3 regions of the Acidovorax sp. 1608163 genome follow, and region 3 is predicted to be linked to each of the others. Evidence: predicted binding sites of a transcription regulator. Region 3 holds the regulator's gene; each other region holds the start of a gene.

Region 1 (7,432 bases), 2.1 Mb from region 3:
CGAGCAATGGATCAGCGTGCTGCCGCCCACCGACGACTTGAAGCTGGCGGCTGATACCCTGGCCGACACCAACAAGCTGGAGCTGCGCGTGTTTGCCAACGAGGAACACCGCCAAGCCGTCGTCATTGCGCGCCTGGACAACCTGGGCAAGGGCGCCAGCGGCGCTGCGGTGCAAAACATGAAGCTGATGCTGGGTATGTAACGGGGCAGGCAAGCCCCGCGATCAGCCCCGTTCAAAGAGCGAGAGTGGGGATGCCCATTGGCCCTTCGACGGCGCGGTCACTCCTCGTCCGACGCCTCGGCGCCCTGCACTGCGCGCCGCACCACATCGCCTGAAAACCCCCGCGCCAGCAAAAAGCGCATGTGCTTGGCACGGGTTTGTGGGTCTGTCGCGGGCTCGCCAAACTTGCGGCGCCACACCTCGCGGGCGCGCTCCAGTTCACTGCCCTGCAACTGGGCCACAGCGTCCTGCACGGCCTCTGTGCCCAGTCCTTTGGATTGCAGCTCTTGCCGGATGCGCGCTGCGCCCAGACGGCCAGCACGCCGATGCAGCACCGACTCCACCACCCGCGCCTCGTTGATGAAGTCTTTGGACTGCAGATCATCGAGCACCGCGTTCAGGTCTTCGCCCTCTTGCACATGGGGGCTGAGCTTGCGCAACAGCTCGGCCCGCGAGTGCTCGCGCTGGCCCAGCAATCGCAAGGCGCGGCCTTTGAGCGATAGCGTGGTGAATCCCATACAGGCCTCGAATGCTTCTGTTTTGATAGCTGCTAGCGCTTATTGGATAAGCGCTAGCAGCCAATTTCTCTCAAAATCAGGACACCCCGTACGAAAGATCACTCGTCTGCAGCAGCCGCTGGAGCTTGCAATGCGCCAGGCAGCAGGGCAATGCCCAGGCCTTCGCGCACCTTGTTCTCAATCTCGCGGGCCAGGTCGGGGTTCTCGCGCAAAAACTCACGCGCGTTGTCACGGCCCTGGCCGATTTTTTCGCCGTTGTAGGCGTACCAGGCACCGCTCTTTTCCACGATCTTGGCCGTCACGCCCATGTCGATGATTTCGCCTTCGCGGCTGATGCCTTCACCGAACAGGATGTCGAACTCGGCCGTCTTGAACGGTGGCGACACCTTGTTCTTGACCACCTTGACCTTGGTCTCGTTGCCGATGGCTTCGTCGCCCTTCTTGATGGTGCCGGTGCGGCGGATGTCCAGGCGCACCGAGGCGTAGAACTTCAGCGCGTTGCCGCCGGTGGTGGTTTCGGGCGAGCCGAACATCACGCCGATCTTCATGCGGATCTGGTTGATGAAGATGACCATGCAGTTGGTCTTCTTGATGGTGGCGGTGAGCTTGCGCAGGGCCTGGCTCATCAGGCGGGCCTGCAGGCCGGGCAGGGCGTCGCCCATTTCGCCTTCGATTTCGGCCTTGGGCGTGAGGGCTGCGACCGAGTCCACCACGATCAGGTCCACAGCGCCCGAACGCACCAGGCTGTCCACAATCTCCAGCGCCTGCTCGCCGGTGTCGGGCTGGCTGATCAGCAAATCAGACAGTTGCACGCCCAGCTTTTGGGCGTACTGCACGTCCAGGGCATGTTCTGCATCGACGAAAGCGCAGGTGCCGCCCTGTTTTTGCATCTCGGCAATCACTTGCAGCGTGAGCGTGGTCTTGCCCGAGGATTCAGGGCCGTAGATTTCCACCACGCGGCCACGGGGCAGACCGCCCACGCCCAGGGCAATGTCCAGGCCCAGCGAACCGGTGGAAACCACCTGGATGTCCTCGATCGCTTCGCCTTCACCCAGGCGCATGATCGTGCCTTTGCCAAACTGCTTTTCGATCTGCGCCAGCGCTGCTGCCAGGGCCTTGGCCTTTTCGGCGTTCACGGGAAGGGCGGGGTTGGTACCTTTGACGTCCATGGAATGGCTCCTGAATAAAACGAAGTGTCTGAAGTGATCTGGGGTGATCTGTGGGGGCCAGCGGGTCAAAACATACTGTTTTTAACAACAGCACTGGCTGCTTGACCAGTAATGTAGAGGCCTCATAGAGCCAAGTAAACAGTTTTTTAGTCAGTTTGCCTTACCATTTAAGGCACCGCCTCCGCGCAGTTTGCCGAGCCTGCGGAATGACCCAATCAGGGCATCTGGAGCCCCCATGCACCCCACCCCCACCGCAATCCCACCCGACGATGCCTGGCGCCAGACCCACCTGGGGCGCCTGCTGGGCCATGCCATGCGCCGCTTTGATGCCCGTGTTCTGCAGCTCATGGCGCGCAACGTGGAAGTGCCCTTGGCCCTGTCGAACCTGGCCGCCCGCGACCAAGTGGGGGCCGCGCACATCCACCTGACGCGGCACCTGGCGCTGGGGGCGACCGGCTGACCGACCTGGCGCAACGCGCAGGCATGACCAAACAGTCGATGGCGCAACTGGTAGACCAGTGCGAAGCGTGGGGATTGGTGACCCGCGAGAGCGACCCGCACGACGCCCGGGCACGCCGGGTGTGCTTTACCCCCACCGGGCTGGCCTGGCTACAGGGATTTCGTGATGCAGTGACGCAGGCCGAAGCGGAGTTTCGCGCCGAGGTGGGCGATGACGTGGCCACGGTGGTGGCGATTGGGCTGGAGGCGTATGCGGGCGGCAGCAACCCGCCCTAAGAGCCTGTTCTCAGAACAGAGTCGCAACGATGTACCTGCCAAAGCACTGAACCCCAGGCGCTGTTGTCATTGACAGCAGCGCCTGGGGTTCAGTGAAAAAGTTTGCAGGACAGGACAGAGTTCGCGGACAGCACTGCGCTGACGGCCTATGGCGGCCCTGCAAGCCTGTGCATCAATGTGCCGTGGAGGCACCCGCTTGGCCCGCAATGCGGCTCACATCGCCACCGAGGCGGCGCACTTCGGCCACAAACTCGGGGCCGCTGCGCAGGCGGCGGTATTCGGCCAGGCTGGCTTGGTAGGCGGGATCGGCGTCGGGGGTGCGATCGCCTGCATTGGCTTGGCCCAGGCCAGCGCGGTTCCACAGGTTCAGGTCGGCTTGCACTTCAGCGCGGCTCAGTGCAGGGCCTTGGGCGACGGGCTCGGCGCCCACCCATTGCTCGGTCAGCAGTGTGGGGGTGGCGGCTGAAGCGGCACCTGCAAAGGTGGCAGCAGCCACAGTGGCGATAGCGATCAGGGTCTTGGCGTTGGTCATGGCAGTTCTTCCTTTGGAGTGATTCCTGCAGTGCGTGATTGCGTTCTGCATGGGAAGAAGTTTCCGTTTTTGGCGCGTTGGCGTATGTGCGTAAACGCACAGGTTTTGCGCGTGAAGACACCACTACCAGCACCCCGATTGATGGGGTCCAGGCCCCACACCCAGCACAGACGATCATTTTTATCGTTTAAAGACTGGATGGGGGCACATCGCAAATCCCGACCCCGAAACACGTGGCAGACCGCGCCCCCTTTATTCGTTAGCGGAAGTTCCCCGTGCGAATTTCTGCTTTGCACGAGGGCACGTCGCCATTAAACCCGTATGCCCCTCATAAGAATCATGCCAAAACACAATATTTGATAGAAATATATATTCCATATTCAACATATGCAAAATATTTCTTGCAATATATATTTTGAGTGTCATACCTCAAGAGCATCCCCCTTTTATCGTATTGAGCCACCCAGATGCCCTCCATAAACTGCAGTTGCCACAAACATCTGTGGTCATTAAATATGAGGAGCAAAAATGATTTACTGGAATAAAAAATTCACTGAGCTTATTCGCCAGGGTGATGGCAGCCTGTGGGGAAATTGGTCTATGGTCGGTAATGTGGACCTGGGCGCATACGGAGTCATCAACCCCGAGACTGCCGAATTTGATGTCATGGGAAATGTGTTCCACGAGCACGAAGAAAAATTTTCCACAGCCGAAAAACGAACCGGTGACTTCATTTTCATGACCAGCGGTGTCAAGAAGCATGATGTGGCTACCAAGATTGACGGAACCTTTATTGATCCAGAGACAGGAACAAAAATCAATGGCGGCGTGAAGTTTAGCTGGGGATTTTCAAGGAGTACCGACCTGCTTGCTCAATATACCGCCGTGAGGTCCAAGAATATTCAAAACACCCAGAACCTGATGAAGATTGATGTTTTTAAAACACTCAAGACAGCCGCAGGCACCAAGGGATATTTGAATGGTAGCGGGGGTATCAAGCCTGGGTTTGTAGTCATTACCAGTGTGGTGCGCAGTGCTGGCGGCTTCATGATTGGATCGCAGTCGGACAACCAGACATTCAGCATTGGCGGTTCAGCCAAGGGGACATCTTCACTGGTTGAAGGGCTGAAGGCTGGCGGTAAAGCGTCGTACGCCTTCAGCGAGGCCAGCGAATCGATCGTCAAGTATGTTTTTCCCAGCCCCAATGAGGTTATCAGCGATACCGATGAATCCGAACGTGCGCCAATAGCTTTCAAAGTGATTACCTTTGATGGAAATGCCATGCTATCCAACTGGCAAGGCTAATCAGAAATTTGGATTTAAAAATTTATTTATACAAGGAAAACACTATGTCTATCACCATCACCGTAACCAACAAGGGCGCCTTTGTTGCCCACTGCCGTCTGAGCTGGATTCAAGACGATTTTCAGCAACAAGCTACCAGCGAACATTCCATGACTGCGGGGACCAATTGGTCGTTCACGCTGCCTGAGGGAGATATCAAAAACCTGCAGCTCTGGGTGGAGCATGACACGGGCCTGGTCTGGAAGCCCAGAAATGCCACAGGCACCATCATTTGGAAAAACCCAGCCCTGGAAATCAAAAATGGCGAAGCCCGTGTCGAAATTTTCGGCACCACGCTGATCAATTATGGTGTCGAGTGGAAAAATCCATGAGGCAAAGACATGAAAATTTCAGTGACATTTCCATCACCACCAAAGATTCAGACGCTTCTGAAGAAATTATCAATACCTTGAAGCTTTTCAAGAATGGGTATTTGCTAAATACCATCAACCAAACCATCGACAACACCATCTACCTCTTGGGCAGCATTTCAAAAATCACAAGAGAACATCTGGACAATAACGGATTTCAAAGCCTACTCAAAAAAGCAAAAGAGGTTGATTACAAATACAAAGAACTCAAGACAAAATACGAGAAGCTGCCAAAATAAACTTAACAAAAACTCGTCACATCATGTCTATAGAAATTCACAACACACTCACCAACCGTGAGCTAGAGATATTGGAACTTCTGGCACGGGGTGAACTGGTGAGAAATATATCGAGTCAACTCGAGATCTCATTAAAAACTGTGATCAAACACAAGGAAAACATCATGAGAAAATGCAAAACAGGAAAATCAATCAATCTTGTGGGTATCTTTTATCATCATGCCAGTGATATAAAAAAAATATCCCAAAAATCCTTTTTCGCATAAAGAAAAGCAAGTCATCAATTTACTTGCCCAAGGCATGAGTGACAAGATGATTGCCCGCGAACTGGGTATCAGCCCTTTTACCGCAGGGCAACATCGTAAAAGCATGCTCAAGAAATCAGGTGCTCAAAACACCAGACACATGCTTTTTCTGGCATGGGAGTCCGGATGGCTTGCATTGCAGCCAGAAGCAAACCGCAGTTTCATGAGCACCGCGACATGCTCACCAATGGCCATGGGCCATTCAGGGTAAGTTCCTTTTCATTAAATCCAGGAGATTCAAAATGACACACCAAACCAACCTCGTAAAAAATTTCGTCTTTTCCACCCGGCATGTTCTGGTGCTGGCCGCTTGCTTGTCTTGCGTGTTGTTGGGCGTGGGCGCAGATCGCGCCCACGCCGGCTACATCGACACATCCGGCGGCTGGAAGCAGCCCCAGGAGCAGGGAATGAATAGACGGCACGCGGTCAATATTGCAGGGCAATGCCAGCAAATCAAAAGCCGCAGCGCCAATGGCGGCCAAGCGGGTGCCATGATCGTTGCCGGGCCACACACCACGGCAGATGACCCCAAGGTTCATCTGACCGTACGGCTGTACAACGAGCAAGGGGAACATGACAAGAGTTGCCACGTTTACGTGAACTCCAAAGACCAATTTAGCGGCTGCAACTGCAAATGAGGGACCTGCCGCCCTGGCGCGGGACAAACAATGGCGCCAGCGACAGGGCGACTCTCAAAACTCCCCGGACCACCCGCACCCAGCCGGATTCACAGCCCTTCGGAATACAGCCCTCGTCACAGCTGCGAAGGCCGCTTCACATGCAACACCTGCAGTGGCTGCGAGCGCCCGCGCACCTGCACCTCTTCAGGCGTGCCCAGGGCGTCGGCCACGCCGGCAAGGCGGGCGGCCTCCAGCGACAGCACCAGCCGTGCGCCCACCACTTTGGAATGGTCTTGCAGGCGGCTGGCCGTGTTCACCACCTCGCCCACAGCACTGAAGGTGGTGGTGTCTTCGTAGCCCACCTGCCCCAGCGCCACGCGGCCTGCGTGCAGGCCCATGCCAAAGTCCAGCGACTGGCCAAACTGGGTGCGAAAGGTCTCGCTCCAGGCGTCCATGCGCTGCTCGATCAACGTAGCGGCCTGCACGGCCTGGCGGCAGGCGGTGGGCAAATCGGTCTCCAGCCCAAAGATGGCCATCACGCTGTCGCCAATGAACTGGTTGGCCAGGCCGCCGCCGTCTTGCACGGCCGCGCCCACGCGGGCGAAGTACTGGTCCAGCATCCAGGCCAGGTCAAACGGCCACTGCCGCTCGGCCATGCCCGACCAGCGGCGCAGGTCCACAAACAAGATGGCCACCTGCCGCTCTTGCCCCAGGCGCCCTGGCAGCGGGGCCTGGCCGGGCTGGAACAGGGGCGTGATCTGCACATCGCCGGTGGGCCGCAGCTGGCAGGCCAGGCGCACGCCCGGCGGGGCCTGCACGCGGGCCAGCGTGGTGCGCTCGTCGCGGCCAGGCTCGGGCACATGGGCACTGGGCCCATCCACCCGCACGCGGCAGGTAGAGCAGCGCGCCCGCCCGCCGCACAGCGCCAGGTGGGCAATGCCGTGGCTGCGGCTGGCCTCCAGCACCGTAAATCCGCGCGGCACTTGCACAGCGCGGTCGGGGTAGCGCAGGGTGATGGGGCCGCCCCCACGGCAGCGCCGCAAGGTGCGCCATGCCCAGCGCAGTGCCAACAAGGCGGCCACGGCGGCCACCCAGCCCCAGCGCAAGGCATCCTCCAGCCAGGCCGACGCCGCCACCGCCTGCGCGGTGCGGCCCGAGGGCGGTGGGGGCAGCGCGCTCACCTCCCAGGCAATCTCGCGCGCCATAAATAGCAAGCCCAGCGCCGCCAGCACCGGCAGCAGCACGGTCCCCGTGAGCAAGGCGGGCTGCCAGCGCCGCCACCCTGGCCGCCCGCGCATCGCCATGTGCAGGCCCAGGCAGCCATGCCACCACGCCGTGATGAGCAGCAGCGACTGCAGCACCAGGTTCTCGGGCCGGGC
Region 2 (7,432 bases), 930 kb from region 3:
CACCAGCTGCCACTGGCCACGCGCCATGTCTTCGATCTTCCAGCGCGCGCGCACCTTGAGGCTGCCCCGGCCCGTGCGGTAGGCATCGGCAATGTCGCCCGCGCTGCTGATGATCTGGCCGCCACCGGGGTAGTCCGGGCCGGGCACCAGGGCCAGCAGTTCTTCCTGGCTGAGCGACGGCGTCTTGATGAGCGCAACGCAGGCGTCGGCGATCTCGCGCAGGTTGTGGCTCGGGATCTCGGTGGCCAAGCCCACGGCAATGCCGCTGGCGCCGTTGAGCAGCGCGAACGGCAGGCGTGCGGGCAGCTGGCGCGGCTCTTCCGTACTGCCGTCGTAGTTGGGCATGAAATCCACGGTGCCTTCGTCGATCTCATCCAGCAGCAGGCTGGTGATACGCGACAGGCGCGCCTCGGTGTAGCGCATGGCGGCTGCGCCGTCGCCGTCGCGGCTGCCGAAGTTACCTTGGCCGTCGATCAGCGGGTAGCGCTGGGCAAAGTCCTGCGCCATGCGCACCAGCGCGTCGTAGGCCGACTGGTCGCCGTGCGGGTGGAAGCGGCCCAGCACATCGCCCACCACACGGGCGCTCTTGACGGGCTTGGCCGCTGCACTGCGCGTGGGGCCGCTGTAGCCCAGGCCCATGCGGTCCATCGAATACAGAATGCGCCGCTGCACGGGCTTGAGGCCATCGCACACATCGGGCAGCGCACGGCCCTTGACGACCGACAGCGCGTATTCCAGGTAGGCGCGCTGGGCATAGCCCGCAAGGCCCAGGGAGTCGCCCCCGTCGTCGCCTGCGGTGGTGAAATCTAAAGTGGGTTGGTCGCTCATTCGTTAGCGCTCATTCGTTCGGAATCGTCGGTAGAGGTTCGTTGCTGGCGCGGGTGTGCGCCACCAAAGTGTCGGGCGGCAGGTTGCCACGGCCTTGGGCGCCGCCCTGCAATTGCATGCGCACCCGCCCCGGCGCTGCGCGCTGGGCCAGCACGGGGGCGGGCGGCTTGAGCTGGGTGTACAGCGCCAGCACCGTGCGCACGTAGTTCTGGGTTTCTTTGAAGGCAGGTATCTGGTTACCGGCTTTTTGCACCGCCCCCTCGCCCGCGTTGTAGGCCGCCAGGGCCAGATCCATGCGGCCGGGGAACAGGTCGAGCAGGTAACGCAGGTAGCGCGTGCCCGTGGGCACGTTCACGGCGGGGTCGGTCAGCTTTTGCTCCAACGAGCGCTTGGCATCGGCCCGCACGCCAAAGCGGCTGGCCGTGGCGGGCATGAGCTGCATCAGGCCCACCGCACCCTTGGGCGAGACGGCCTGCGCATCAAAACCCGACTCTGTGGCAATCAGCGCTTGCAGCAGTTCGTAGTCCACCGCCTGCTGCTCTGCGGCGGCGCGCAGGTGGTGCTTGATGCTTTTGTAGCCGGGAGCGATGTCAAAAAACGCCAGCAGGCGCGCACCTGCACTGGGCATGCCGTGCGGGGTGGCGGGTGTGCCTGCAGGCATGTCACGGGTCGAATCGAACTCGGTGCCCCGAAAGAAGAGCTGGTACCGCGCATCGAGCTGCTCGGCGGCAAAGTGCGTCACCCCGCGCTCGTCCACATGCGCCCACAGGTCGGCATGGGCATGCTGCTGCAAAAAGCAGAGCAGCAAACCCAATGCAGACCAGCGCAAGAGGCCTATTTTGCGAAGTGGTGTCATGGCAAGCAGCGTGGGCGCCTGTGGCTCAGCCCGTCAGATGTCGATCTCGACCGCATCGCCATGCAGCTCCATCAACTCACGGCGCGCGGCGGCTTCGCCCTTGCCCATGAGCTTGGTGATGAGGCCTTCGGTGGCGGCAAAGTCCACGTCGCCCAGCTGCACGGGCAGCAGGCGGCGGGTGTCGGGGTTGAGCGTGGTTTCCCACAGCTGCTCAGCGTTCATCTCGCCCAGGCCCTTGAAGCGGCTGATCTGGCACTTCTCTTTTGGCACACCATCCTTGGCGCACTTGTCGAGGATGGCAGTCAGTTCGCCATCGTCCAGCGCATACATCTTGGCGGCGGGCTTCTTGCCGCGTGCGGGCACATCCACGCGGAACAACGGCGGGCGCGCCACGTAGATGTGGCCGGTTTCGATGAGCTTGGGAAAGTGGCGGAAGAACAGCGTGAGCAGCAGCACCTGGATGTGCGAGCCGTCCACATCGGCATCACTCAGGATGCAGACCTTGCCGTAGCGCAGGCCGCTCAGGTCGGGCATGTCGTTGGGACCGTGCGGGTCCACGCCAATGGCCACCGAGATGTCGTGGATTTCGTTGTTGGCAAACAGGCGGTCGCGCTCCACTTCCCAGGTGTTGAGCACCTTGCCGCGCAGCGGCAGGATGGCCTGGCTTTCCTTGTCACGGCCCATCTTGGCACTGCCACCGGCGGAGTCCCCTTCGACCAGGAAGACTTCGTTGTGGGCGATGTCCTTGCTTTCGCAATCGGTGAGCTTGCCGGGCAACACCGCCACGCCAGAGCCCTTGCGCTTTTCGACCTTCTGGCCGGCCTTCTGGCGGGTTTGTGCGGCCTTGATGGCCAGCTCGGCGAGCTTCTTGCCGTACTCGACATGCTGGTTCAGCCAGAGTTCGAGCGCCGGGCGCACAAAGCCGCTGACCAGACGCACTGCGTCGCGCGAGTTCAGGCGCTCCTTGATCTGGCCCTGGAACTGCGGGTCGAGCACCTTGGCCGACAGCACATAGCTAGCGCGCGCAAACACGTCCTCGGGCAGCAGCTTCACGCCCTTGGGCAACAGGCTGTGCAGTTCGATGAAGCTCTTGACCGCGTTGAACAGGCCGTCGCGCAGGCCGCTTTCGTGGGTGCCGCCCGCGCTGGTGGGGATCAGGTTGACGTAGCTCTCGCGCACGGGCTGGCCGTCTTCGGTGAAGGCCACGCACCACGAGGCACCTTCGCCTTCTGCAAAGCTCTCATTGCCGCTGTCGGCAAAGCCTTCGCCTTCAAACAACGGGATCACCGGGTCGCCGTTGAGCGTCTGCATCAGGTAGTCGCGCAGGCCGCCTTTGTACTGCCAGGTCTGGGTGTCGCGCGTCTTCTCATTGACCAGCGATACGGACACCCCCGGCATGAGCACCGCCTTGCTGCGCAGCAGGTGGGTCAGCTCGCCCATGGGCAGCGCACTCGACTCGAAATATTTGGCATCAGGCCACACCCGCACCGAGGTGCCCTGCTTGCGCTCGCCCGCCTCCAGCGGGCGGGCCACCAGCGGCTCAACCACATCGCCGCCCGAGAACACCAGGCGGGCCGACTGGCCCTCGCGGTGGCTGGTGGCTTCGAGCCGCGTGGCCAGCGCGTTGGTCACGCTCACGCCCACGCCGTGCAGGCCGCCCGAGAAGCTGTAGGCCCCACCCTTGCCCTTGTCGAACTTGCCGCCCGCATGCAGGCGGGTGAAGACCAACTCAATCACCGGAGCCTTCTCTTCGGGATGCATGCCAAACGGAATGCCCCGGCCGTCGTCTTCGATGCTGACCGAGCCGTCGGCGTGCAGCGTGACTTTGATCTTTTTGCCGTAACCCGCCAAAGCCTCGTCGGCGGCGTTGTCCAGCACTTCCTGGATGATGTGCAGCGGGTTGTCGGTGCGGGTGTACATGCCCGGGCGTTGCTTGACGGGCTCCAGGCCCTTGAGCACGCGGATCGAGCCTTCGGAATATTCGCTAGCGGAGACAGTAGTGGGTTTGGCAGCCATGGCGCGGATTGTAGTGCGGCAGCGCAACAAAGGCTGGATAAAACAACAGCCCAAACGCCTCAGCGGCCCTCCTCCCGCAGCCCCGCCCCTGCTGCCAACTGTATTGGTCGCCTCTGTACCAGCGCATTTCCCTCAATCTGGCTACATTCCCCCGCATGCATATGAATCCTCCCAAACTATCCATGCTCCAGGTGCTGGCCTGCGGCGCGGCCATCGTCACTTTGTCGATGGGCATTCGCCATGGCTTTGGCCTGTGGTTGCAACCCATCACCCAAGAGATGGGCTGGACCAGGCAGTCATTTGCCTTTGCGATTGCGCTGCAAAACCTGTCGTGGGGGGTGATGGGCATTTTTGCGGGCATGGCGGCCGACCGGTTTGGTGCCTTCCGGGTGTTGATGGGGGGCGCTGTGCTCTATGGGCTGGGACTGGCGGGCATGGCGCTGTCGCCCACCCCGCTGCTGTTTGCGCTGACCACCGGGCTGCTGATTGGCGCGGCGCAGGCGGGCACCACCTATGCGGTGATCTACGGCGTGCTGGGCCGCCAGATTGCGCCCGAAAAACGCTCCTGGGCCATGGGCGTGGCGGCGGCGGCTGGCTCGTTCGGGCAGTTTTTGATGGTGCCTGTGGAGGGCTGGCTGATCACCGGGCTGGGCTGGCAGCAGGCGCTGCTGGTGCTGTCGATGGCGGTGCTGATGATCGTGCCGCTGGCCTTTGGCCTGCGCGAGCCCGGGTTTCAGGGCGCAGCGGCGCCCAAGCGTGAGCAAACCATTGGCCACGCGCTCAAGGAAGCCTTCAGTTACCCCAGCTTCAATCTGCTGATGGCGGGCTACTTTGTGTGCGGCTTCCAGGTGGTGTTCATCGGGGTGCACATGCCCAGCTACCTCAAGGACCACGGCCTGTCGCCCCAGGTGGCCAGCTATGCACTGGCACTGATCGGGCTGTTCAACGTGTTTGGCACCTACATCGCAGGCACGCTGGGGCAGCGCATGCCCAAGCGGTTCATCCTGTCGTTCATCTACCTGGCCCGCGCCGTGGTCATCACCATCTTCTTGCTGGTGCCGCTGTCACCGCTGTCGGTGTATGTGTTTTCGGCCGTGATGGGTGCGCTGTGGCTGTCCACGGTGCCGCCCACCAATGCCACCATTGCCCAGATTTTTGGGGTGCAGCATCTGTCCATGCTGGGCGGCTTTGTGTTCTTCAGCCACCAGATCGGCAGCTTCCTGGGCGTGTGGCTGGGTGGCTATCTGTATGACGCCACGGGCAGCTACGACATCGTCTGGTACATCGCCATTGCGCTGGGCGTGCTGGCGGGGCTGGTGAACCTGCCGATCAAGGAAGCCCCCATCCAGCGGGCGCAACCCCACGCGGCCTGACACCTTAAAGACCGTATTGAAAGAGGCCTGCCGTGAACCCCTCCCAGCCCACCACCCCATCACTGCACGCCCCCCGCGCGCGGCGCAGCTGGCTGCGGGCGCTGGGCTGGCTAGCGGCCGTGGCCGTTTGCCTTGGGGTGTTTGCGATGTACACCGTGCCAGACTTCATGGTCATGGTGGCAGACAAAGTCTGGTCGTGCTTTTGATTTGTGGTATTTTCGGCCTCTAGCGCTTGCTATATAAGCGCAAGCAGCTACCAATTTAATAGCAAACAACACATGCACGGCACGGAAGCCCCCTCTGCCTGGGTTCAGCAATGGACGCACCTGGTCCCACCGCACGCCCATGTTCTGGACGTGGCCTGTGGCGCGGGCCGCCACATGCGCTGGCTGCAAGCCCAGGGCCATCCCGTCACGGGCGTAGACCGTTCGCCCGAGGCCATCGCCGCCTGCGCCGGGTTGGGTGAGTTGATTTGCGCCGACCTCGAAAACGGCCCCTGGCCCCTGCAAGGCCAGCAGTTTGGCGCCGTGGTGGTGACCAATTACCTGTGGCGCCCGCTGCTGCCCACCTTGCTCGCCAGCCTGGCGCCCGGTGGTGTACTGATTTACGAAACCTTTGCGCAAGGGCACGAAACCGTGGGGCGCCCCAGCCGGGCCGACTTTCTGCTGCGCCCGGGCGAGTTGCTGCAGGCTTTTGGGGCGCTGCGCACGGTGGCCTACGAGGACGGCTACCTCGAAAACCCGGCCCGGTTCGTGCAGCGAATCGCGGCGGTACGGGAAACACCTCACCCAGAGGCCCCCGCGCGCCATGGGCCGCAGCCCGCGTCTAGTTAGAATGCCCTTTTACCGTTTTCATCTGCGGACATGACCTCTTCCTCCGTGCCTCTTACCGGCAGCATCGTCGCCCTCGTCACCCCCATGCACGAGGACGGTAGCGTGGACTACCCCACCCTGCGCAAACTGATCGACTGGCACATCGCCGAGGGCACAGACTGCATCGGCGTGGTGGGCACCACGGGCGAATCGCCCACGGTGAATGTCGAAGAACACTGCGAGATCATCCGCGTGGCCGTGGAGCAAGCCGCCAAGCGCGTGCCCATCATGGCGGGCTGCGGTGCCAACTCCACCGCCGAAGCGATCGAGCTGGCCAAGTTTGCCAAGAAGGTCGGTGCCGACACGCAGCTGCAGGTCGTGCCTTACTACAACAAGCCCACCCAAGAAGGCCAGTACCTGCACTTCAAGGCGATTGCCGAGGCCGTGGGCGATCTGCCCACCGTCCTCTACAACGTGCCCGGCCGCTCGGTGGCCGATATGCAGCACGACACCGTGCTGCGCCTGGCCCAGGTGCCCGGCATCATCGGCATCAAGGAAGCCACGGGCAACATCGAGCGCGCGCAGTGGCTCATCCGCGAAGCCCCCAAGGGCTTTGGCATCTACTCAGGTGATGACCCGACCGCTGTGGCACTGATGCTGTGCGGCGGCCACGGCAACGTGAGCGTCACAGCCAACGTGGCGCCCAAGCTGATGCACGAGCTGTGCGTGGCCGCCATTGCGGGCGACGCGCGCCGCGCCATGGAAATCCAGTTCAAGCTGATGCCCGTGCACAAGCACCTGTTCGTCGAAGCCAACCCCATCCCCGTCAAGTGGGCCATGGCCCGCATGGGCTTGTGCGGCGGAACCATGCGCCTGCCCATGACTCCATTGACCCAGGGCAACGAAGCCGTGGTCGAAGGCGCCCTGCGCAGCAGCGGCCTGCTTTGAGCCTGCCCACCCCTCACCGACATTCCAAGGATTTCCGAGTGAAAGCAAATACCCGTCTGGGCCTGCTGGCCCTTGTTGCTGCCCTGTCAGCCTGCTCGACCCTTGAGGGCGACAAGATCGACTACAAAAGCGCAACCAAGGGCTCGACCCTGGAAGTGCCCCCGGATCTGACCCAGCTCTCCAAAGACTCGCGCTACGCCGTGCCCGGCGGCGCCGTGTCTGCCGCCGCACTGCAGGCCAGCCAACAGGCTGCACAGCCCTCCGCAGCCAGCCAGGCAGCCGCGACAACCATTGGTGACGTGCGCATTGAGCGAGACGGCAACCAACGCTGGCTGGTGATAAACCGCCCCGCCGACAAGCTGTGGGAGCCTGTGCGTGAGTTCTGGCTGGAGAGCGGATTCATCTTCACCCAAGACCAGTCCAACCTCGGCATTCTGGAAACCGACTGGGCCGAAAACCGCGCCAAGCTGCCCCAGGACATCGTGCGTTCGACCCTGGGCAAGGTGTTTGAATCGCTGTATTCGACTGGCGAGCGCGACAAGTTCCGCACTCGCCTGGAGCGCAATGCCAATGGCGGCACCGACATCTACATCAGCCAC
Region 3 (7,432 bases):
TGCTGATCCAAAGCAAGGGACAGCCGCTGCACAAAAACTGTGCGATGCCAAGGTTGCTGGCGTTGTGGGCCATTTGAACTCCGGTACGACGATTCCCGCATCGAAGGTTTACAACGACTGCGGTATCCCCCACGTCACGGGCGCTGCGACCAACCCCAACCTGACAAAGCCAGGCTACAAGACCACCTTCCGTATCATCGCCAATGACAATGCGTTGGGTTCCGGTTTGGCTTTCTACGCCATCGACACCCTGAAGCTGAAGACCGTTGCGATCGTGGATGACCGTACGGCTTACGGCCAAGGCGTGGCTGATGTGTTCAAGAAGACAGCCGCAGCCAAGGGCATGAAGGTGGTGGACGAACAGTTCACGACTGACAAGGCGACCGACTTCATGGCCATCCTGACCGCCATCAAGTCCAAGAACCCTGATGCCATCTTCTTCGGCGGTATGGACCCACAAGCCGGCCCCATGCTGCGCCAGATGGAGCAGTTGGGCATGGGCAATGTGAAGTACTTCGGCGGCGACGGCGTGTGCACTTCTGAAATTGCCAAGCTCGCAGCAGGCGCTAAGACTTTGGCCAACGTGATCTGCGCTGAAGGCGGCGCATCGCTGGACAAGATGCCTGGCGGCAAGGCCTGGAAGGCCAAGTACGATGCCAAGTACCCTAACCAATTCCAGGTTTACAGCCCTTACACCTACGACGCGACGTTCTTGCTGGTGGATGCAATGAAGCGTGCCAACTCGGTCGATCCTAAGGTCTACACCCCAGAATTGCTGAAGTCCAACTTCAAGGGCGTGACATCCACGATCCAGTTTGAACCCAATGGCGAAATGAAGAACCCTGCCATCACCTTGTACGTGTACAAGGATGGCAAGAAGACGCCTCTGAACTAAATCCGTTCAGTAGCTTCTGATGCGCAAAGGCCCCCTGCTTGAAACAAGCAGGGGGCCTTTGTTTTTTAGCCAGAATGGCGCGAAAAGTCCTGGGCCGGGGGGCGGGTTCCCGCCCTTAGCGGCGCACTTGCAGTGACCCAGGGTTCACAATGTTGGTGGGCGTGCCTTTGATGAAGTTCACTACATTGTCAAAGGCTGCACCGAAGTACAACTCATAGCTGTCCTGTTCCACGTACCCAATGTGGGGCGTGCAGATGCAGTTTTCCAGCCGCAAGAGCGCATGCCCTTGCAGGATGGGCTCGCTTTCGAAAACATCCACTGCGGCCATGCCGGGCCGTCCGCGATTGAGCGCAGCAATCAGTGCGTCAGGTTCAATCAACTCGGCTCGGGACGTGTTGACCAGCAGTGCCGTCGGCTTCATGCAGGACAAATCTTCCAAAGAAACAATACTGCGTGTCTCTTCATTCAGCCGCAAGTGCAGGGAGATGACATCGCACTGAGAGAAGAACTCCTCGCGGGTGGTTGCGATCTGGTAGCCATCGGTTAGCGCCTGGGCTCTTGAGGCCTCTCTGCCCCAGATGCGCACATTCATGCCAAATGCGCGGCCATACCCCGCCACCAATTGCCCTATGCGTCCATAGCCCCAAATGCCCAGCGTTTTGCCCCTCAGCACCGTTCCAATGCCAAAGTTGGGGGGCATGGACGCGTTTTTGAGTCCTGACTGCTGCCAAGCGCCATGCTTGAGGTTGGCGATGTATTGAGGAAGGCGGCGAGAGGCTGCCATCACCAGTGCCCAAGTCAACTCGGCGGGGGCTACTGGAGAGCCCACGCCTTCTGCCACTGCAATTCCGCGCTCCGTACAGGCAGCCACATCGATATGGCTGCCCACTTTGCCAGTTTGCGCAATCAGTTTGAGTCGAGGCAGCTTTTCAACCAACTGGCGGGTGATTTGCGTTCGCTCGCGCACCAGCACGATGATGTCTGCATCACGCAGACGCACCGACAACTGGCCTAACCCCTTGATAGTGTTGGTGTAGACCTTGGCGGTGTAGGCGTCTAGTCGGGTGGCGCAATGGAGCTTGCGCACTGCGTCTTGGTAATCGTCCAAAATCACAATATTCATCCCGATATTGTGCCTTGCCCGCGCGGCCCTCAGGTAGCGCGGTGAACAAACGATGGCGCAGATAAATGCAACGCGATGTGTGGTGCGGCAGTTTGATGTCTTCGATTAATCAAGGGTTTGTTTACGGTCCCCTGCGAGATCGGAAAAAGGCTCACAGCTGTCAGGCCAAGGTCTCTCGCGCTGCAAGCCTGTCCAGCTCTGCACACACATCGGCCATTCGGCCCGAAATAAACAACTTGTCGAAGCCGTTGTTGCAGGACGAGTGCACAACCCGCAGCACCTGCCGCGCAGGGGGGCGACGCATTGAATGGGTGCTGTGGGGCAGTGGGCGATGCGCCAGCTTTGTCTCGGCTGCCAAGCATGCACTTCGGGCTGGAGCATGGGCCTTGGGGTGGTCTGGGCGCTGAGCCTGTGGTGCAGGCGTTTCAAGCACCAAGCCTTGGGCAAACTTGCATGGGTTGGCTTGCTTGCTGCCCAGGGCCGCGTTGCCTGCAACGACCTCACCGCCAAGTTGGGCTTGACCAAGTACCCTGGGTGCGAGCCAGCGTGAAAGCACTTGCAGGGGCGAGGCGAACGAGGAGAGAGTCAAAGATCCAATTCCCATGTGAATACTCCGAAGATCGGTGGATGAACATAGGCAGGATTTCAAAAACACAGCGTCCCCCAGGGCTGACAAGGTGTGGCTACCTCGTCAAACGCCCGCCACCTGAGGGGTTGCGCATCTGGTGTTGGGTTTACATCAGCATCGTGTTTCTGATGAGGCCCACGGCCAATCCCTCGATTTCAAAGGCCTCCCCAGGCTGCACGGTAATGACAGGGTAGTCGGGGTTCTCGGGCAAAAGCTCAACCCCCTTGGCGGTGCGTTTGAGCCGTTTGACGGTGACTTCGTCGCCCAGGCGGGCCACCACAATTTGGCCATTGCGAGCCTCTTTGGTGGCCTGCACTGCCAGCAGGTCCCCGTCCATGATGCCTGCGTCGCGCATGGACATGCCTCGCACCTTGAGGAGGTAATCTGGCTTGTGCTGAAAGAGGCTGTTTTCCACGCAGTAGGTTTGGTCCACATGTTCCTGCGCGAGAATGGGGGAGCCAGCAGCCACGCGCCCAATCAGCGGCAGGAAGAGCTGAGACACTTGCTGCAGCGGTGCCGCAAAGTGCTGCCCTCTGGCGGCATTGATGGCACGAACCGTGTCGCTGCGCAGCCGAATGCCACGCGACGTGCCGCTGACCAACTCGATGACGCCTTTGCGCGCAAGGGCCTGCAGGTGTTCTTCTGCCGCATTGGCCGACTTGAAACCCAGCTCTGTGGCGATCTCTGCACGGGTAGGGGGGGCCCCTGTGCGTGCGATGGCGGTCTGGATCAAGTCCAGAATCTGTTGTTGCCGGGCCGTGAGTTTGGGGTTGTCGAACATGACTGTGTCTGCGGCTTGCTGAGGGTTTAGGGTTACTGTTTTTTAATCCAGTACCTGTATTTTTCACCAGTTTTTTGGAGTGCGCAAGTGAGTACGCAAAAAATCGTCGTTTTGGGGACGGGCGGCACGATTGCCGGAAAGGCCGCGAGTGCGGAGGACAACGTGGGTTACAAAGCGGCGGAGGTGGGTGTCGCGGACTTGCTGCAAGGCGTGCCGGGGCTGGGCAAGGCGCTGCAAGGGCATGTTTTGGAATCTGAGCAAATTGCCCAGATCGACAGCAAAGACATGGACTGGGAGGTGTGGCGTGCGTTGGCGCTGCGCTGCCAGCAGGTGTTATCAGACCCCCAGGTGAAAGGGGTGGTGATCACCCACGGCACCGACACGCTGGAAGAGACGGCGTGGTTTTTGAGTGCGGTGTTGGACGCTTCCAAGCCCGTTGTTCTGGTCAGTGCGATGCGGCCGGCCAGTTCCTTGACGCCTGACGGGCCACAGAACTTGCTGGATGCTGTCGCCGTTGTGATCCATCCCGGCGTTGGCGGTGTGTTAGCTGTGGCTGCGGGCGTCGTGCATTCCGCAAAGCAGGTTCACAAGGCATTTCCTTACCGTGTGGACGCTTTCACGTCCGGCGAGGCGGGGCCGTGCGGGTGGGTGGAGGAGGGGCAAGTGCGTTGGGCGCGGGAGCCCGGTGCAGGGTGTCGGGGCGCCCATGCTGCATTGCTGCACAGGATGCCTGCCGCTGCAGACTGGCCCTGGGTGGAGGTGGTGTGCAGTGGGGCGGGCGCCAACGGTCGCGTAGTGGATGCCTTGGTGCAGGCGCGTGTGCAGGGCCTGGTGATCGCCGCTACGGGCAATGGCTCCATCCACCATGCGCTGAAGGAGGCTTTGCTGCGCGCGCAGCAGCAGGGCGTTTGCGTGGTGACCGCTACCCGGTGCGGGCAAGGGCACACGTTGGTGGGGCCCGCAGGCGACTTTGCCGGAGCAGCGGGGCTGTCTCCCATCAAGGCGCGGATTCAGCTGATGTTGGACCTGATGTCACGCAATGTGGCGCAGGCTGTGTGATCTGGCACTGCTGCCCCCTTTCGGGCTGACCTGTGGACGGGGCTGCCGGGCATAGAAAAAACCCCTTGCTGCAGTGCTACGGCAAGGGGTTTTTTCTGGGCGGTTTGCCGCCGGAATGGATCGGGGCAGGCGCCCCTCAAAGGTCAGTGGCTCAGCGCTTCAAATGCGCGGGCGGTGATCTCATCCACTGTGCCCGTGCCGCTGATGGCGCGGTACTTGGGGGCCTGCGTGGGCTCTTGTTGTGCCCAGTTGCTGTAGTAATCCACCAAGGGGCGTGTCTGGTCGCTGTAGACCTGCAGGCGCTTCTTGACGGTTTCTTCCTTGTCGTCGTCGCGCTGGATCAGATCTTCACCCGTCACATCGTCCTTGCCTTCCACCTTGGGTGGGTTGAACTTGACGTGGTAGGTGCGGCCACTGGCAGGGTGCGAGCGGCGGCCGCTCATGCGCTCCACGATGGCTTCGAAAGGCACGTCGATTTCGAGCACGTAATCCAGCTTGACGCCAGCAGCCTTCATGGCATCGGCTTGGGGAATGGTGCGGGGGAATCCGTCGAACAGGAAACCTTTGGCGCAGTCGGGCTGGGCGATGCGCTCTTTGACCAGATTGATGATCAGCTCGTCGCTGACCAGTGCGCCGGCCTTCATCACTGCATCGGCTTGCAGACCCAGGGGCGTGCCGGCCTTGACGGCGGCGCGCAGCATGTCTCCGGTGGAGATTTGAGGAATGCCGTACTTCTGGCAGATGAAGGTGGCTTGCGTGCCCTTTCCGGCGCCAGGCGCGCCCAACAGAATCAGTCTCATGGAGGTCCTCAAGGTTAGAAATCGTGCGGCAGGGCTGGCGGGGGCGTGAAAGTCCGCCCGGGATGCCGTGCTCTCGTTGCGGGCAAGGATAGCATGTGACAGCTTGGTACAGCCTTACGCTGCCGCTGCTTTGGCGACTGTGTTTTCCCGGTGTGCAGCCTGCTCAGCGATGGGGGACGGCAGGGGCCAGCAATGTGCGGACTTTTGCCAAATCTTCCGGTGTGTCCACCCCTGGGCCGGGCGCTGTGGCCGCAATGTGCACGGCGATGCGGTGCCCATGCCACAGCGCGCGCAGTTGCTCCAGGGCCTCCACGGTCTCGGTGGGGGCGACGGGCAATTGGGGAAACTGCCGCAGAAAGCCCGCACGGTAGCTGTAGATGCCGACATGGCGCAGCGGCGAAAAACCTGCGGCGCTGTGGGCCACGGGGCTTGGGGTGGCGGCATCCCACCAGGCGATGTCCGAATGGTCTCGCGACCACGGAATGGGCGCGCGGCTGAAATAGTGGGCCAAGCCCTGGGCATCGAGCACGACCTTGACCACGTTGGGGTTCAGGTAGTCGTCCCTCGATGCGATGGGGTGGGCTGCTGTGCCCATGCTGGCCTGGGCTTGTGTGGCCAGCAGGCCCGCCACGGCGTTGATCAGGGCCGGGTCTATCAACGGCTCATCGCCCTGCACGTTGACGACGATGTCGTCACCTTGCAAACCCAGTTGCTCGCAGGCCTGTGCCAAGCGGTCGCTGCCGCTTGCATGGTGTTTGTCGGTCAGCACGGCCTCGATGCCATGCTGTTGGCAAGCTTGCAGGATGAGGGTATCGTCCGCCGCCACCACCACGCGCTGGGCCTGGCTTTGCTGGGCGCGCTGGGCCACGCGCACCACCATGGGTGTCCCGGCAATGTCGGCCAGCGGCTTGTTGGGCAGCCGTGAAGACGCCAGTCGGGCGGGGATCAGCACGGTGAATGGGGCGCTGCTGATCGCAGCGGAGCTGGGCGAGAGGCCTTGCATCGCTGGCCCGTCGCTCATGCCTCCAGCTCCTCGTCGCTCAGGGTGCGGGCTTCGTTTTCCAGCAGCACCGGAATGCCATCGCGCACGGGGTAGGCCAAGCGCGCGCTGCGAGAAACCAGCTCTTGGTTCTCCCGGTCAAACGTCAGGGGGCCTTTGGTGACGGGGCATACCAGCAGTTCAAGCAGTTTGGGGTCCATGGCGGCGTGTTCAATCTGAAAAAGCGGCGCGCTCAGCGCGCGAAAGGGTCGGGGGATGATAGCGGCGAAGCCAGGCTGGCCAGCCGTTCCTTCAATTGGCGAAGAAAGCCATCGTCCAGCGTGATCTGCAAGGGCACGGCCAGGGCGTCGGGGTGCTGTTTCCACAGCTTGATAGCGTCTTTTTCAGTGCAAACAAGCACCTCGGGCTGATCGGATAAGCGCTGCCAGCTATCAAAATCATAGTGGTCTGGCAGGGCTTCCTGGGTGGCCAATGTCAGTCCTGCGGATCTCAGCATGCCAAAGAACAGGCCCGGCTGGCCGATGGCAGCCACTGCGTGCACAGGTTGGCCCTGCAGCGTGTTCAAAGGTACCTGGCGCCCATCGGCCGCCACGGCGTAACTGGCAAGGTGGCGTTGCAGCCCAAAAGTGCCACCAGTGGCTGGTGCCCTGGCGAGGCTGGGTGGCGGCGCATCACCCGTGTAAAGCACCCAGTCCACCCGCCGGGGCCAAGGCTCGCGCAGGGGGCCTGCGGGCAGCAAAAAGCCGTTGCCTGTGCCGTGGGGGTTGAAGACGCAAATTTCCAGATCGCGCTGCAGCGCCAAGTGCTGCAGGCCATCGTCGCAGACCAGCACGTCCACCTCGGGGTGCTGTGCCAGCAGGGTGCGCGCCGCCAGGGTGCGCTTGCTGGCGACGTACACCGGCACGCGGCACTGCTGTGCGATCAGCAAGGGCTCGTCACCCACCTCGCTGGCCGCCGAGGTGGGCAAAACCGCCAGGCAGCCCTGGGTGGTGCGGCCATAGCCGCGGGAGACAACGCCAGGGCGCAGGCCCTGGCTTTGCAGGTGTTGGACCAGCGCCATCACCACCGGCGTTTTGCCCGAGCCCCCGGCCACCACATTGCCCACGACGATCACTGGCCGCCCAGGGTGCTCGGAGTGCAGCAGGC

What was found. Region 3 encodes LexA, which represses DNA repair genes until DNA is damaged. Its sites were predicted from a motif close to ACTGTATNNNNATACAGT; they were not measured.
Region 1: a site for LexA is predicted at 1,982-1,999, ahead of recA (recombinase RecA). Genes of this name have one in related genera too.
Region 2: a site for LexA is predicted at 3,733-3,750, ahead of EAG14_RS05305 (DNA topoisomerase IV subunit B). Genes of this name have one in related genera too.

Annotation. Positions count from the first base shown of each region.
Region 1 covers NZ_CP033069.1:5,014,007-5,021,438, reverse strand. The annotation lists gene argC (N-acetyl-gamma-glutamyl-phosphate reductase) at 1-202, shown strand, start outside; gene recX (recombination regulator RecX) at 280-738, opposite strand; gene recA (recombinase RecA) at 837-1,907, opposite strand; partial or broken gene EAG14_RS22420 (MarR family winged helix-turn-helix transcriptional regulator) at 2,143-2,642, shown strand; gene EAG14_RS22415 (DUF4148 domain-containing protein) at 2,815-3,174, opposite strand; gene EAG14_RS22410 (hypothetical protein) at 3,703-4,479, shown strand; gene EAG14_RS22405 (hypothetical protein) at 4,524-4,850, shown strand; gene EAG14_RS22400 (hypothetical protein) at 4,835-5,128, shown strand; gene EAG14_RS23825 (response regulator transcription factor) at 5,152-5,394, shown strand; partial or broken gene EAG14_RS22390 (response regulator transcription factor) at 5,393-5,644, shown strand; gene EAG14_RS22385 (hypothetical protein) at 5,676-6,071, shown strand; gene EAG14_RS22380 (adenylate/guanylate cyclase domain-containing protein) at 6,188-7,432, opposite strand, start outside.
Region 2 covers NZ_CP033069.1:1,164,239-1,171,670, reverse strand. The annotation lists gene parC (DNA topoisomerase IV subunit A) at 1-828, opposite strand, end outside; gene EAG14_RS05310 (lytic transglycosylase domain-containing protein) at 839-1,684, opposite strand; gene EAG14_RS05305 (DNA topoisomerase IV subunit B) at 1,718-3,700, opposite strand; gene EAG14_RS05300 (MFS transporter) at 3,856-5,073, shown strand; gene EAG14_RS22670 (hypothetical protein) at 5,106-5,279, shown strand; gene EAG14_RS05295 (bifunctional 2-polyprenyl-6-hydroxyphenol methylase/3-demethylubiquinol 3-O-methyltransferase UbiG) at 5,352-5,906, shown strand; gene dapA (4-hydroxy-tetrahydrodipicolinate synthase) at 5,937-6,833, shown strand; gene bamC (outer membrane protein assembly factor BamC) at 6,872-7,432, shown strand, end outside.
Region 3 covers NZ_CP033069.1:2,093,671-2,101,102, forward strand. The annotation lists gene EAG14_RS09425 (branched-chain amino acid ABC transporter substrate-binding protein) at 1-895, shown strand, start outside; gene EAG14_RS09430 (D-2-hydroxyacid dehydrogenase family protein) at 1,011-2,018, opposite strand; gene lexA (transcriptional repressor LexA) at 2,753-3,427, opposite strand; gene EAG14_RS09440 (asparaginase) at 3,515-4,486, shown strand; gene adk (adenylate kinase) at 4,630-5,286, opposite strand; gene kdsB (3-deoxy-manno-octulosonate cytidylyltransferase) at 5,450-6,289, opposite strand; gene EAG14_RS09455 (Trm112 family protein) at 6,304-6,486, opposite strand; gene lpxK (tetraacyldisaccharide 4'-kinase) at 6,519-7,432, opposite strand, start outside.